3 regions of the Methylobacter sp. S3L5C genome follow, and region 2 is predicted to be linked to each of the others. Evidence: riboswitches for the same ligand, from Rfam matches in the RefSeq annotation. Region 2 holds a riboswitch; each other region holds the start of a gene.
The links. A riboswitch is a leader RNA that binds a small molecule or an ion and turns the genes downstream of it on or off. The one in region 2 is predicted to bind cyclic di-GMP.
Positions count from the first base shown of each region.

Region 1: another riboswitch for cyclic di-GMP. It lies ahead of KKZ03_RS08865 (esterase-like activity of phytase family protein); the one in region 2 lies ahead of KKZ03_RS20305 (hypothetical protein).
Region 3: another riboswitch for cyclic di-GMP. It lies ahead of KKZ03_RS14380 (VPLPA-CTERM sorting domain-containing protein); the one in region 2 lies ahead of KKZ03_RS20305 (hypothetical protein).

Region 1 covers NZ_CP076024.1:1,949,920-1,954,182, forward strand. Annotated here, with positions in the region: gene KKZ03_RS08860 (lamin tail domain-containing protein) at 27-713, opposite strand; gene KKZ03_RS08865 (esterase-like activity of phytase family protein) at 774-2,252, opposite strand; cyclic di-GMP riboswitch class I at 2,294-2,371, opposite strand; gene KKZ03_RS08870 (hypothetical protein) at 2,766-3,278, shown strand; gene KKZ03_RS08875 (transposase family protein) at 3,275-3,655, opposite strand; gene KKZ03_RS08880 (transposase family protein) at 3,609-4,112, opposite strand; gene KKZ03_RS08885 (hypothetical protein) at 4,190-4,263, shown strand, end outside.
Region 2 covers NZ_CP076024.1:4,501,126-4,505,388, reverse strand. Annotated here, with positions in the region: gene KKZ03_RS20315 (VPLPA-CTERM sorting domain-containing protein) at 1-305, shown strand, start outside; gene KKZ03_RS20310 (hypothetical protein) at 1,191-2,105, shown strand; cyclic di-GMP riboswitch class I at 2,378-2,457, shown strand; gene KKZ03_RS20305 (hypothetical protein) at 2,488-3,240, shown strand; gene KKZ03_RS20300 (IS4 family transposase) at 3,423-4,263, shown strand, end outside.
Region 3 covers NZ_CP076024.1:3,207,370-3,211,632, reverse strand. Annotated here, with positions in the region: gene KKZ03_RS14390 (IS5 family transposase) at 1-211, shown strand, start outside; gene KKZ03_RS14385 (FAD:protein FMN transferase) at 293-1,201, opposite strand; cyclic di-GMP riboswitch class I at 1,849-1,927, shown strand; gene KKZ03_RS14380 (VPLPA-CTERM sorting domain-containing protein) at 2,012-2,935, shown strand; gene KKZ03_RS14375 (cytochrome c peroxidase) at 3,047-4,263, shown strand, end outside.

The DNA of each region.
Region 1 (4,263 bases), 2.3 Mb from region 2:
TACGATAGCTCTTAAGAGTCAATAATTTATGCTTTTTTACGTCTTCCAACAAAACCTAATGCTGCCAATGCTGAACTAAACAACCATACAGCAGCAGGCACCGGAACTGCTGATACAGCAAATGATGTTTTACCAGGGCTGGCAATGTCACCACTTAATGATAGGTAGGCACCGTCCAAGTTACCTACAGTAGACAAAGCCCATAGTGAGGCATTGTTGGCTCCCAAGGCAGCAAGACTTCCAGGGATGCCGCTTACGTATTGAGTACGTGGACCTTTCACATTGCCGGTTCCTGCATCGTTATAAGTAAGACGATCAATCAAGGTATTGGTATTATCATAAAGATTAATTTCGTCGGAGCGTCCCAGATTTTGGGTATTGTTTCCGATAACTTTTATGTTGGATGATAAATTCCATTCTGTGCGAAATGCAGTTGCCGTTAATTCAGTTAATATTACCGATTCGCCTGCGCCGATAAGGCCAAAATCCGATAAGGTGACTGAGTTGGGCGCTCTACTAGCGTCATCAAAGCTCCAACCGGCAAAATTAACAGCGGTTGATCCCAGATTAGTAAATTCGATAAATTCTCCAGCATTGGAGTTATACATCCATTCGGTAATTTTAACATTAGTAACGGATGCTTCGGCCGTATTGATTAGGCCGCTCAGCATGGCACCGGCAGCCAACAGTTTAACTATGGTTTTATTGTTCATTTTAATTTCTCAAGCAGGGTTAAAAACCACCACTATATTGTGGTGGTAAGAGTTATTTATTTAAGCACGGACGCGCTTTCTTAACGAAGTCATTAAGCCAAGCAAGCCTGTACCAAACAACCAGGCAGCTGCAGGAACAGGGACAGCAGATATTTGTTGCGCCTGAAAGTTAAGGGCCGTATCGGCAACAGCAAATACATAAAATTGGTTGGCACCGGCGAGGCCAGGGACAAAATCATTGTCGTTGGCAACATATAATGTGTGGAACAATGCGCCGTTGTCATAAATATCCTGACCAAAAGCCAATGCTTCAATCTTGGATGGAACATTGGCACTGTTGATGCCATTGGCATTAAGTTTAGCGGCTACGTCAAGAAACAAGGTTTTTGGAATTGCTGCAGCGCCTAATGCCGAAGAGCCAGTCATACCGCTAACTTCAGTTGCACCTGTGAGGTCAATTTTATACAGCTGTTTGACGACAGCGTTACTGCCATCTCCCAAGCCTTTGCCATCACGCTCATCGATCAAAAACTCATGGTTGTTGATGGCGATAATTTCACTGGCACCTGAACCGTTTGTTAGTTTATAGGCGTATTCATGAGTCGCTTCGCTTGCGATGTCAATAGTCACAATACGAATGCTTTTACCGCCACCCTCCTGTCCCAACGCCGCTTGCATGATACCTACCAGCATGGTGCCGTCCGGAGTAATGGCTAAACCTTCCATGCCCTTGTTGGTAACTCGGCCGCTGGTTGTGTTATTAGCTATCTCGGTAGCGCCAATCGGATTCAGATTTGCAACGGCCAAATTGGCAGGCAGCGCAAAAGATTTAATGCGCTCACCGGTTGCACGGTCAAACTGGTTGACATAAGGACCGTATTCATCGGAAATAAATACGCTCTTGCCGTCATTGGAAACACGTACGCCTTCAGGATCGAAGCGGGCATTGCTGGGGTTTGCTGAAGTGGAATCAGTTACGCCCAGTGCATTGGCAGAACCATAATTATCAGAACGACCGGTGAAATAATTGGTGTTGTTGGTTGTATTCAGTATTGGTGCGCCGGAACCTAAGGGAGCGCCATTTATTTGGTTACCCAAGCCTGCACCAGTGCCATAATTTAGCGTTGTGGCGCTAGACAACAAAGTGGTTGCTGTTAATGTTGGCGTAAGGTTATAAGCCAAACCAGTACCTGATGTATTGGCAGTTAAATCCAGAGTTATGGTATGGAAACGTGCAATATAAGAAGATGTGTCGTCTATTTGGCTGTTGTACGCCGTTGCATTAGGTCCGCGATCTGGCGTCGCAATAAAAGTATTTCCGCCTGCGTAAGCAAGTCCGGAACCGATACCACCCAGGAAATTACCTGCTATACCGTTTTCAAGCAAGCCTGTTAAGCCTGACAAATCGGTATTAACGCCGGCAGAACTGCCACTCAAGCTGCCAATAGCGATTAATTGGCCTGACGTTATTGCTGCATGCGCTGAAGTAGCGGCACAAAGTGAGGCTATGATAGCCGAAAGTAACAGTTTTTTATGCATCGTAAATCCTAAAAGGTTTGTAAGCGTGGGATACTCAATTAGGTGGTAACCCGGCTATCTCGTCTTTTAGACCCGCAGTTTTCTGTCCCCGCTTCACAACGGGTTTAGCTTTGACACAAACTTTATTTTGACAGACAGTTATGTCATTTTAATGACATGAAATTACAAATTTACGGCATCAATTAAGAGAGCATAGATGCTTGATAAAAAGACAAAAATTAACACTGCTTACGACTAAGCACGATAAATTATCCAGGCTTGGTAAAGTATTGAGCTCTAAAAAACCCCAAGATTTTGTATCAAAAAAATTACAATTTTGTTTAGATTTGGTCTTAATGTAATACATGTGTATCTCATGTGTATTTCATACTTATGTTATTGAATAAATGGCTTTATTTAATAATATAGTTTTTATATGTCTTTAATGCTGCTGTCATTTTTCTTCGGTATAAACTATTTTCCGGTTAATAGTTACCGGACATACTCAATAATTTTATTAGCCAGGAAAAGACCATGTTTAAAATGAGAAAATCTGTTGCAGCTGTTGCTGCAATATTGGCTGGTATGCCTTTGATGGCATCCGCTGTTACAGGCCCCAGCACGACTACAGCGCCTTATCTGCTTCCATTGGCTACTGCTCCAGGTTGGGCAGTAACTTCAATCCTGACTACTGGAAACGTAGTGGGTGGTTATACTATGGGCGGTCTTCCTGACGGTTTAGGTGCTTTTGATAACAATGATGGTACTTTTACCGTATTGATGAATCATGAGTGGAATAATACTGTCGGTTCTGCGCACACGCACAATCCTGATGCGACTAAAGGCGGTGCTTATGTGTCTAAATGGGTCATTGATAAAGCTACTTTAGCCGTACAAAGCGGTGGGGATTTGATCACTAAAGTTTATGGTTGGGATAACGGATTTCAACAATCACAGGCAGTTTCTAATCTGACTACTACGTTTAGTCGTTTCTGCTCTGCCGACCTGCCTGCTGCGAGCGCTTTGTTTAATAGACATCTTTCCTAAATACAGCCATAGCGTAAGTTAACAAGAGCAGCCACTAAATTCCATGTCAAGGAGTAATGCTTGTGTTTGCCCCGATAAACATCTTTGGCAATCCTGAAAATTTTGCATCGGCGATTAACATGCTCAATAAAAATACGCTGTTTTGATAGTGCCTTATTATCGGCTTTGTCTTCTGCCGAAAGCGGTTGGCCTTTTTTCTTTTTAACCGGTAGAGTCGAGTTCTGATGGTGTTTCTTTATCCCTTGGTATCCGGAATCCGCCAACAACAGGGCATCAGGATGTAACAATAGACGGCTATCTTTGAAGATCGAAAAATCATGCTGTTGACCTTTACCTATCACTACGGAGAGTATAGTCATCGTCAATAGGCAGATCACGAGTTGGACTTTGATCGTGTGGCGTTTTTTTTCCTGAAAAGTACGCTTTCTGGTTTTTAACAGGGCGCTCGATAGGCTGCTCCGAAACATCAATGACCACGGTAGCTGCGGGATCTTCCAACAGTGCTTTGCGGTTGGGCAGTTTTTCGATTTTGATCAATAGTCTTACAGTGCGAGTATAGATTTTATGGCAATACGATTCGCTGATGTCGAAGACCGCAGCCAGATTTATCAACGTCGGATAGTGACGAAGATAATAGAGTGTCAGTAACAAGCGGTCTTCCAAAGCCATCTTGGAGTCTTTTCGTCCCCGTCTAGTCAGTGGATTAAGGACTTTTTGTTCGTCCAGGTAAGTCACCAGCTTACCGTGAAGATGCAGAAAATCTTCTGGTGACAGGCCGACAGTCCTTAAAAATTCTTCAGGCTTGTGTCTTGGCAATTGGGCATAAGGAGTCATGGCTATCCGTGTTTTCAGAGGTAGATCGCTATTTTAACCCTATCAAAGCCAAATTCTATGTCAATTATTTAGGAAAGATGTCTAATGTAGCAACAGGTATGGGTACTCAAGCAAAATTGTTCATGACTGGTGAGGAAGGCGGCAGCACGGG
Region 2 (4,263 bases):
GCGACCCCAATACGGACGTTATTTACAGGAACAATTACGGTCTGGCAGGCACACCTAACGGTTCGCGCTTGGGATCGTGCGAAGCAGGGCCACAATTTTTGTGTACAACCGGCCAATTGTTCGCCCCTTTAACGACTCATACCCCAATGAATTGGAAGATCATGGCCATGGCCCCCACCGTTGCCGCCGTTCCAATTCCAGCCGCTATCTGGATGTTTGTATCAGGCTTATTAGGTTTTGGAGCTTTTCATAAGAAAAAGGCTAAATCTCAAAACCTGTATAGCACCATGACCGCCAACGCTTAACGTAAAGATCAGGCACTAAAGCCGCCTCTACTGGGCGGCTTTTTTGTTGTACTGTTCTTCATGAAACCGGTGTAAACATTAAAGATATTTATTGACGGTAATGGATGCAAGCTGCAATGGCTCTGCCGAAAAGTGCTACCCAGAAAAATAAAATCTACGCCCAATATACCTAATAAATGGCTTTTTTGGGTGTTTCTGCACCTTGAGTTGGTTGTAAAATTGATTCAACAAATTAGGTGGGCACATTTTTTTGTCCAACATTTCCACATTAAAATAGAATGATGACATTGGGTAATGTATCGATATTATGCTTTTGTCCTTTGAATATTGGGCAAGGAAAAGATATTTCCCAACCTACATATCTATTTTGCCAAAACACCTCCACAAAAAAAGCCCCATGACCTAAATCATAAGGCTTTAGTCCAAAAAACCAACAAATCTTAACTATAAACTGGCGGTACCAGCGCCACCAACACCTTCGATGAATTGGTAAACGTTATTGATTAACGGCACCAACGTGGAAAGCTAAAATCTGTAGGGTGAAATAGCGTATTGCGCAGTATGTTGGTCTTTGATCATTCGGCGCATTACGTTATTACTAATGCACCCTACATTTAAACCGTCTTACGGGTTTGTTGCTCATAGGGTGCGTTTATAAAAACGACAGAAAAGTCCCATAGAATTTATTAAATGCCAAAATTTACGTGGCTTTATGCCATTTTCAACACTCCTCAATTTAAACTGTGTTTAACCTACCATTTTTTGAAAGTCTTAACTATTATTACTTGGTAGATCGTAAGGCATAAAAAAACGAATGTTTAAACGAAACAAACCAACTGATATTACTATTAAATTCAATGGCAGACTTCATCACGTAAATTTTTCATGATATCTCCTAAAAACTCTAGTAAAGAAACAATAAAGTTAGCTTTGTTATTACCATGTTTAACTTTAAGTCTTTGTGCAAATACATCGTGGGCTAGTGTCACCTCTTCTTATTCGGAAGGTAGTATTTCAAATACTATGGGCAACTCTACCCCTCACAATAATTCGATAACTTATACTAATAAAGTAATAGATACCAATAGCTTGGAGCTAGAGACTGTAACTTTCTCCAGTACGCCAGCGCCTTATATTTTAGTATCAGCGAAAGCATATAATAGATACGGAGAGACTATGGCCCAAGCCGATGGCACTATGTCTTATAGTATTGATATATCGGGGCCAGCTTCTACCTGGATTCCAGTGGGCTTCGGAGGGCGATATTGGCTATTTGGTCAGGATCTCGCAGCACAGACTATTGATGAAGTTCAGACAGCCTCAAAAGTTGGTTTCTCAGTAGGTGGAGAGACAGGGTTTAGCTATGACTGTGGTAACCATTTATGTACAAGCAATACACGTCACACAGGACGGTCAGATATATGGTTAAACGAAACGTTGATTTCATATGATTCTTTTGCTGGCACTTTTGGTGGAGTCACAGAGATTCTGACTGATGCGTCCGGGCATGCAACACAAATGGTTTATATGGACGCTCTATCTCGATCTCATGCATTCGGTTCAATTTTAACTTTTTATGCGGGGGCTTTTATTGATCCTGAGTTCTATATTGACCCAACTTGGCTAGCTTTAAATCCAGGTGCGACATTATCATTACCCTTAGGCGTTGGTAATGCCATCACACCAGCAGCTGTCCCAGTACCTGCAGCCCTATGGCTGCTCGGTTCTGGCTTACTGGGCTTGACAAGCCTTACACATAAGCGCAAAGAATTGTTATGCTCGCAAAAACGATGCTTATAGGTCGCAGTTTTTGTATTTGTTGGCTTAACGTCCAGTTTAGTTCGATTTCTTACGATTAGACTGTAGGTAGGCAACATTTTTTCGTTGCCTAACAGTCAACGAAACAAACCATTATTTAAATATGCCGGGCACAAAAAAATGTGCCTGATCTGTCTGGTAGGCATGGTCAAATATGCAATATTTATTAGTGATAATATTTAAATTTATTGCACAAAAGCAGTTTTTTCAACTTTAAACTTCGTGTCAAGCTTATGTAAGTGCGCATGATTCAAGGACGATAAAGCTAAACTTATTGTGAGATAAGGACGGAAAGCTACGGAGCCTTTTTTAAAAGGTCAGCCGAGTTGCACATTTGATTAATGAAAGATTACCTAAAGAGAATATGATGAAACATCAAAAAACCTTATTAGCGTTGGCTTTGCTTGCCAGTGTCGCTGTTACCGGAACTGCCCATGCGTCGTTAGTTGATCGTGGTAACGGTATGTTGTATGACAACGTGCTTAATATCACTTGGCTACAAGATGCTAACTATGCTGGTACCTCTGGTTATGCAGGTGCCGTTAATAATGGAAAAATGGAATGGAATACTGCAGTCACGTGGGCCGCCAATTTAGTCTACGGCGGTTTTAGCGACTGGCGCTTGGCCAGCAACACACCGGTCAACGGCAGCAGTTTTAACACCGGATATTCCGAAAATGGCACAACCGATTTCGGTTATAACATTACTAGCTCCAACTCCGAGTTAGCCTATATGTACAACGTTAACCTGGGCTTAAAGGATTATGTTGATACAGCTGGAAATTACCAACCTACATTTGGCATTCATGGCAACGGTTCTAATAACGGACAAGCCAACATCGGCTTGGTCAATAACCTACAAGCCTTGGTTTACTGGTCGGGAACTGAGTACTCGCCCGGTTCTGGCGGCGCTTGGTACTTCGATACATCGGCTGGCTACCAGGCTGGCTACAAGAACGGCGACGAACTTGGCGCTTCTTTCTATGCCTGGGCTGTTCGCCCCGGCGATGTTGCCGCAGTTCCCGTTCCTGGCGCAGTTTGGTTATTCGGTAGCGGTTTGATGGGATTACTGGGCTTTAGACGACAGGCCACATTGGGTAATTTGACCCCGGCGTGACGAGGTTTGCAACCCCGTTATTCACGTTTTTACCCTGCCTGAACCAAGCAGCTATACCTGCCTAACGGAATCAATGGGGTCAGTGTCAATGCCAGTAAGTTAAGGCATAACTAACTGATTATGCTAAAATTACAGGCAATAAAATCACGTATTACCTATGAAATAAAGGCCACCATAAAACATTGGAAAAGTCATTAAATAACATTTTTCTACTCATAAACAATACCCTTAACGACCTTTCATTTATAGACAAACATCGTCTTTCAAATACCGCTTTTATACGGAACAGATCACTCAATTTTTCTACTTTAATACTGTATCTGCTTAACTTTAGAAAGCATTCCAATCAAGTAGAACTCGACCAGTTTTTTAAGGTACTTAATCATAAAAAAGAAGCCTCTCAGTGGATCACAAAGTCGGCCTTTTTTCAGTCCAGAAAACAGCTTTCACATACCGCATTTATCGCGCTTAATCAGCTAGTAATCAATCAGGCTTACCAACACCCTGAGCACTTGAAATTATGGAAAGGCTTTCGCTTATGCGCGATTGATGGTACCTCCATTCGCTTGCCCAATACACCGGATATTACTCAGTACTTTGGCACTCAAAAAGGACGACCAGGGCAAGGGTCTTGCACCATGGGCATGGCATCGGTTTTCTATGATGTTCTGAATCATTTAGTCATCGATTCTTGTATTCATCCCAGGCTTAAATCCGAAAAGTCCTGTATTGATAGTCACATGGCTCATGCGAGTAAAAATGATTTGATTATTTATGATCGTGGCTACCCTGCATTCTGGCTCTATACCTTTCATTTACATCATAAACAATCATTTTGTATGCGGACAAAAACCAAGCAAAGCCTAGTCGTAAAAGACTTTATTAAAAGTAATAAAAGACAGGCAATAGTAACAATTAAGCCCAATAAACCTTCAATTAAAACGTGTGTCGAAAAAGGATTATCAAGTGCCCCGATAAAGCTCAGATTAGTCCGTGTTGATCTTCCTAATGAGGTAGAAGTAC
Region 3 (4,263 bases), 1.3 Mb from region 2:
CAGTCGTGAAATAAAAGCGGTTATCCCACCTAAATCGAACCGAAAAGAAGATATTGAGTGCGATTATTGGCATTATAAGGAGCGGCATGCCATTGAATGTATGTTCGGTAAGCTCAAGCACTATCGCAGAATTGCTACACGATATGAGAAAAAAGCTATTAATTACATGGGGATGCTATCATTTTCCTCGGTGCTTTTATGGCTGAGGTGAAACGTCAACAGAACCTAGGTTATATAACCTGATTTAATAAAAAAGCAGGTTATATACCTTATTTTTAAATTTATGGTCAGGCTAATTCAGTTGCCCGCCAACTTTTCCTTGGCTATCCATCCAGATATGCGGTACGCCCAAATCATTAAGCCATTGTTTACCGCATTTTTCCATGAGCATGGCAATCGTACAAGCACTCCCGGCAATCACACACTGCCTGGCTAATACGGTTACGCCAATCAAGCCATTAACCGGCCAGCCGGTTTTAGGATTTATTACATGCCCATAGCGCTGGCCATTAACAACCATACAGCGCTCATAATCGCCACTACTGGCTACCGCGCCCTCATAAACATTGACGTTTGCCAACAAAGCACCGAGCTTGCGCGGATGCCTTAGACCGACAGACCAAGGCCTGCCGTCGGGATGTGGGCCAATGATTTTAATATCGCCGCCCAAATCGACCAAGCCATGTTCAATGCCCTGCTCACGGCAAATAACTGCCGCCCTGTCAACAGCGTATTCTTTGCCAATACCACCAAAATCCAGTTGCATCCCGGCATTTTTAAAAGCAATATGCGTCGAACTTAACTGTACTTTGTTCCAGCCTACGCCGCGTAGCAGTTGTTTAATGACAGCTTTTTTGGGTAAAGTTTGTGCTTTAAAATCCCAAGCGCCTCGCAATACACCGGAAGTAATATCAAACAAACCGTTACTTTGCTGATAACAAGTATCCGCATAATGAAGTAATGCCGCCGTTTCTTCATCTATCGGCACTACCCCGCCTTTGGACGCGACATGGTTTATGGCAGACAACACACTATCCTCGCGATATCTTGAATACCGCGCTTCTATAAGCCATACATCCGCCATCGCTTTATCTGCGACACACTGCGCGGACTGCTTATCGCCAGCATAAAGTTGAATTTCACAAGGCGAACCCATCGCACGAAAGGGAAAACGGTAGAGCTTTAAAAGCATGGGAGTCATTTAAAAAATGCAAAAATATCAGTGTACACAATATTCACAGCGAATTGCTGGTAAATATTAGCCACGCAAGGCAAAAGCTGTTGTCCACGAAAAACACGAAAGACACGAAAAAACTGTTTAACACCTGAAATCAGGTAGTAGTCCATCGTGACAATATCAGTCAGGATTTCCAAACCCGGTCACACGTCGAATACGGCTTTTCAAATTAACCCAGCAATTTTTTTCGTGCTTTTCGTAGACCAAGCTCTTTAAAACTAAATCGTGTTATTTAACCTGATTAATTGTGTCAAATAACATAGTTTTTTAATATTCAGCTTTAAATTATCAGATTATCCTACAAATCCTTAGCGATACCGTTCTGTCATACCAAACAGGCAATGGCTTTGCTCTTTAATTGTCCTCAGATGAAAATAGTCAATTTTTTACTGATAAAGCCATATAAAACATAGAGTAAGTGACTTACATTCAGGCTTGTTAACTACCTGAATCCACAACTTTAAAAACGCCGACAAGTACATTTACCCTGAATAAAACAAGGGATATTTTAAGATGGCTCAATTATTGCTTTTAGTTTAGGTAAGAGTAAGCAAACTTGTTTACTTTGTTATGCCCTTGTTGAAATTAATGTTTCAACAGAAAAAAATTAGCAATTTAATAGCCACTCCTGTCGTGAGGCAGGTTCGGAAAGCCAAGGATCTTGTGATTAAAGACTGCCTGGTTGCTTCTTGTAATAAGACTGATGGACTAATCTCCAGCCTTATTACTTTGAACAGTGTTATTTATTTAACTTAACCATTCAGGATTAACATAATGAAACCAACCAAAATCGCTAAAGCCGTTGCCATGGCAATCACCGGTACCGTAATGTCTGTAGGCGCTATCAGCAATGCCTCGGCATCGTCGACAACCATGTACAATTTGTCGACTTATGAAGGCAATGATTTCAGTAGCAATACCACAGCTTGTGCGCCCTGCAATGGTGGCGCAGGAACCGATGGCTGGGTCTGGGGATTTAACGGCGCACCATTAGGTTCAACGAACTCGGTTGCGGCTTGGGCAGGCACCGGTGGCACCAACACCACACCGTTTGGCTACAACGGTGGCGGTGTTCTGCATTGGGGAGTACACATGACTGCAAACGGTACGGCAGAAATTTCCAGCCAGGATTCCCTGACCCGTTATGGTGTTGGCGCTGACATCGATACCGCCAAAGGCGCATGGAGCGACCAGGGATTGAGCGGTGCACAAGGCTGGCGACATGATGTGGACTTTGGCCTGTTTAAATCGGATGTCGGTGGCACGGTTACCGTCAATGCCCAAGGCATTAACCAAAGTGGCACCAATTTTGGATTCACCATCTTTAAAGGTATGGACACCAGCACTGTCGATTATAACCATCATGGTTCATGGAACCTGGGCAACAACACTCAACTAAGCGCACCTACATCATCTTCCCTACCAAAGGGTAATACGTCTTTCTCTGTTGCCGATATGGTTGCCTACAGCATTGGCGGCACTACGCCAAGCAACCTGAATACCATCAGTTTTAATGCCGAAGCAGGTCAAATTTATACCATCGCCCTTGGCGGCTATAGAAATGGCTCATGGGGTGCAACTCAAGACGGTTATAAATTAAGCATCAGTGCCGTACCGGTACCCGGCGCGGTTTGGTTGTTTGGTAGTGCCATGGCCGGCTTGATTGGTTTACGTGGTCGTAAAAAAAGCACGACCTAAAACCTGACTTAACAACACCAAGCCGGATGACTTATCCGGCTTGGCAAAAAATAACTATACCCGGCGTTATCGGCTGTAGTTACTGATCTTACCGATTTAACGAGATAAATAATGAAATTTCTCCCTCAAATTATGCTGGTCTTCGGGTTGCTAATAACGCAAGCTGTTTATGCGCATGGTCCGATACCTTACCCCTTGCAAAATGTACCGTTGCCTCCTGTTCCCGGCCTTTTGGATGGTACCAGTCCTATCGTGGTTGATAAAAACATGGCTATTGCTTTAGGCAAGGCTTTGTTTTGGGACATGAATGTGGGCAGTGACGGTCAGGCCTGTGGCTCATGCCATTATCATGCAGGCGCTGATGCGAGAGATAAAAATCAGATTAATCCCGGTGAGAAAAGCAGCAATGCCAGCGGACAAACATTTGACATGCTGCCTTCAGGTACTGGCGGCGGCCCTAACTATACGGTAAAACTTTCCGATTTTCCGCTCTACCGATATCCCAATCCGCTGGATAAAAGTAACAGCGTTCCAACTTATATTACCGATGACGTGGTGTCCTCGGCGGGTACTTTCAGTGGCGCCTTTAAGGGAGCCAATCCGTTTAACGGCGCAAATGATAGTTGCGACCGGAGCGCCGATCCTGTTTTTCATATTGGCAACACAGGTACTCGACGCGTAGAACCCAGAAACACACCGACGGTTATAAATGACATATTTAATTACCGTAACTTTTGGGATGGCCGCGCCAATAACATTTTTAACGGCAGTAGTACTTGGGGTGATCGCGACCCCAGCGCTGGTATTTGGGTAACCAGCGGCGCTCGCTCAGTTGTTAAACAGCGTTTACATCTGGAAAACTCATCGCTTGCTTCACTGGCCATGGGACCACCACTCAATGCCAGCGAAATGAGTTGCCGTGGTCGTAATCTGGCGGCAATAGGCAGAAAGTTACTCCTGCGCAAACCCTTACAAAACCAGAAAGTGCATGATGAAGACAGCGTTTTTGCCCCCTTAAACTTAACCTTAAGTACCGCAAACGACTTAAAAGCAGGCTTAAATACTACTTATAAAGCCATGATTACCAAGGCGTTTAATAAAAAATATTGGTCATATAATGCGCTTGGCCCTTTTGGTGCACCAGCCCCCGGGCAAATGCCGTATAACCAAACGGAAGCCAACTTCTCGCTATTTTTTGGTATTGCTTTGCAAATGTATCAAGCAACCCTGATATCTGATCAAGCGCCTATTGATTTAACACAACGTGTTCCTGCCACCTATGTGCCAACTTGGCTGGGTTTGGGTTATAGTCCTGAAAAGATTGTTTC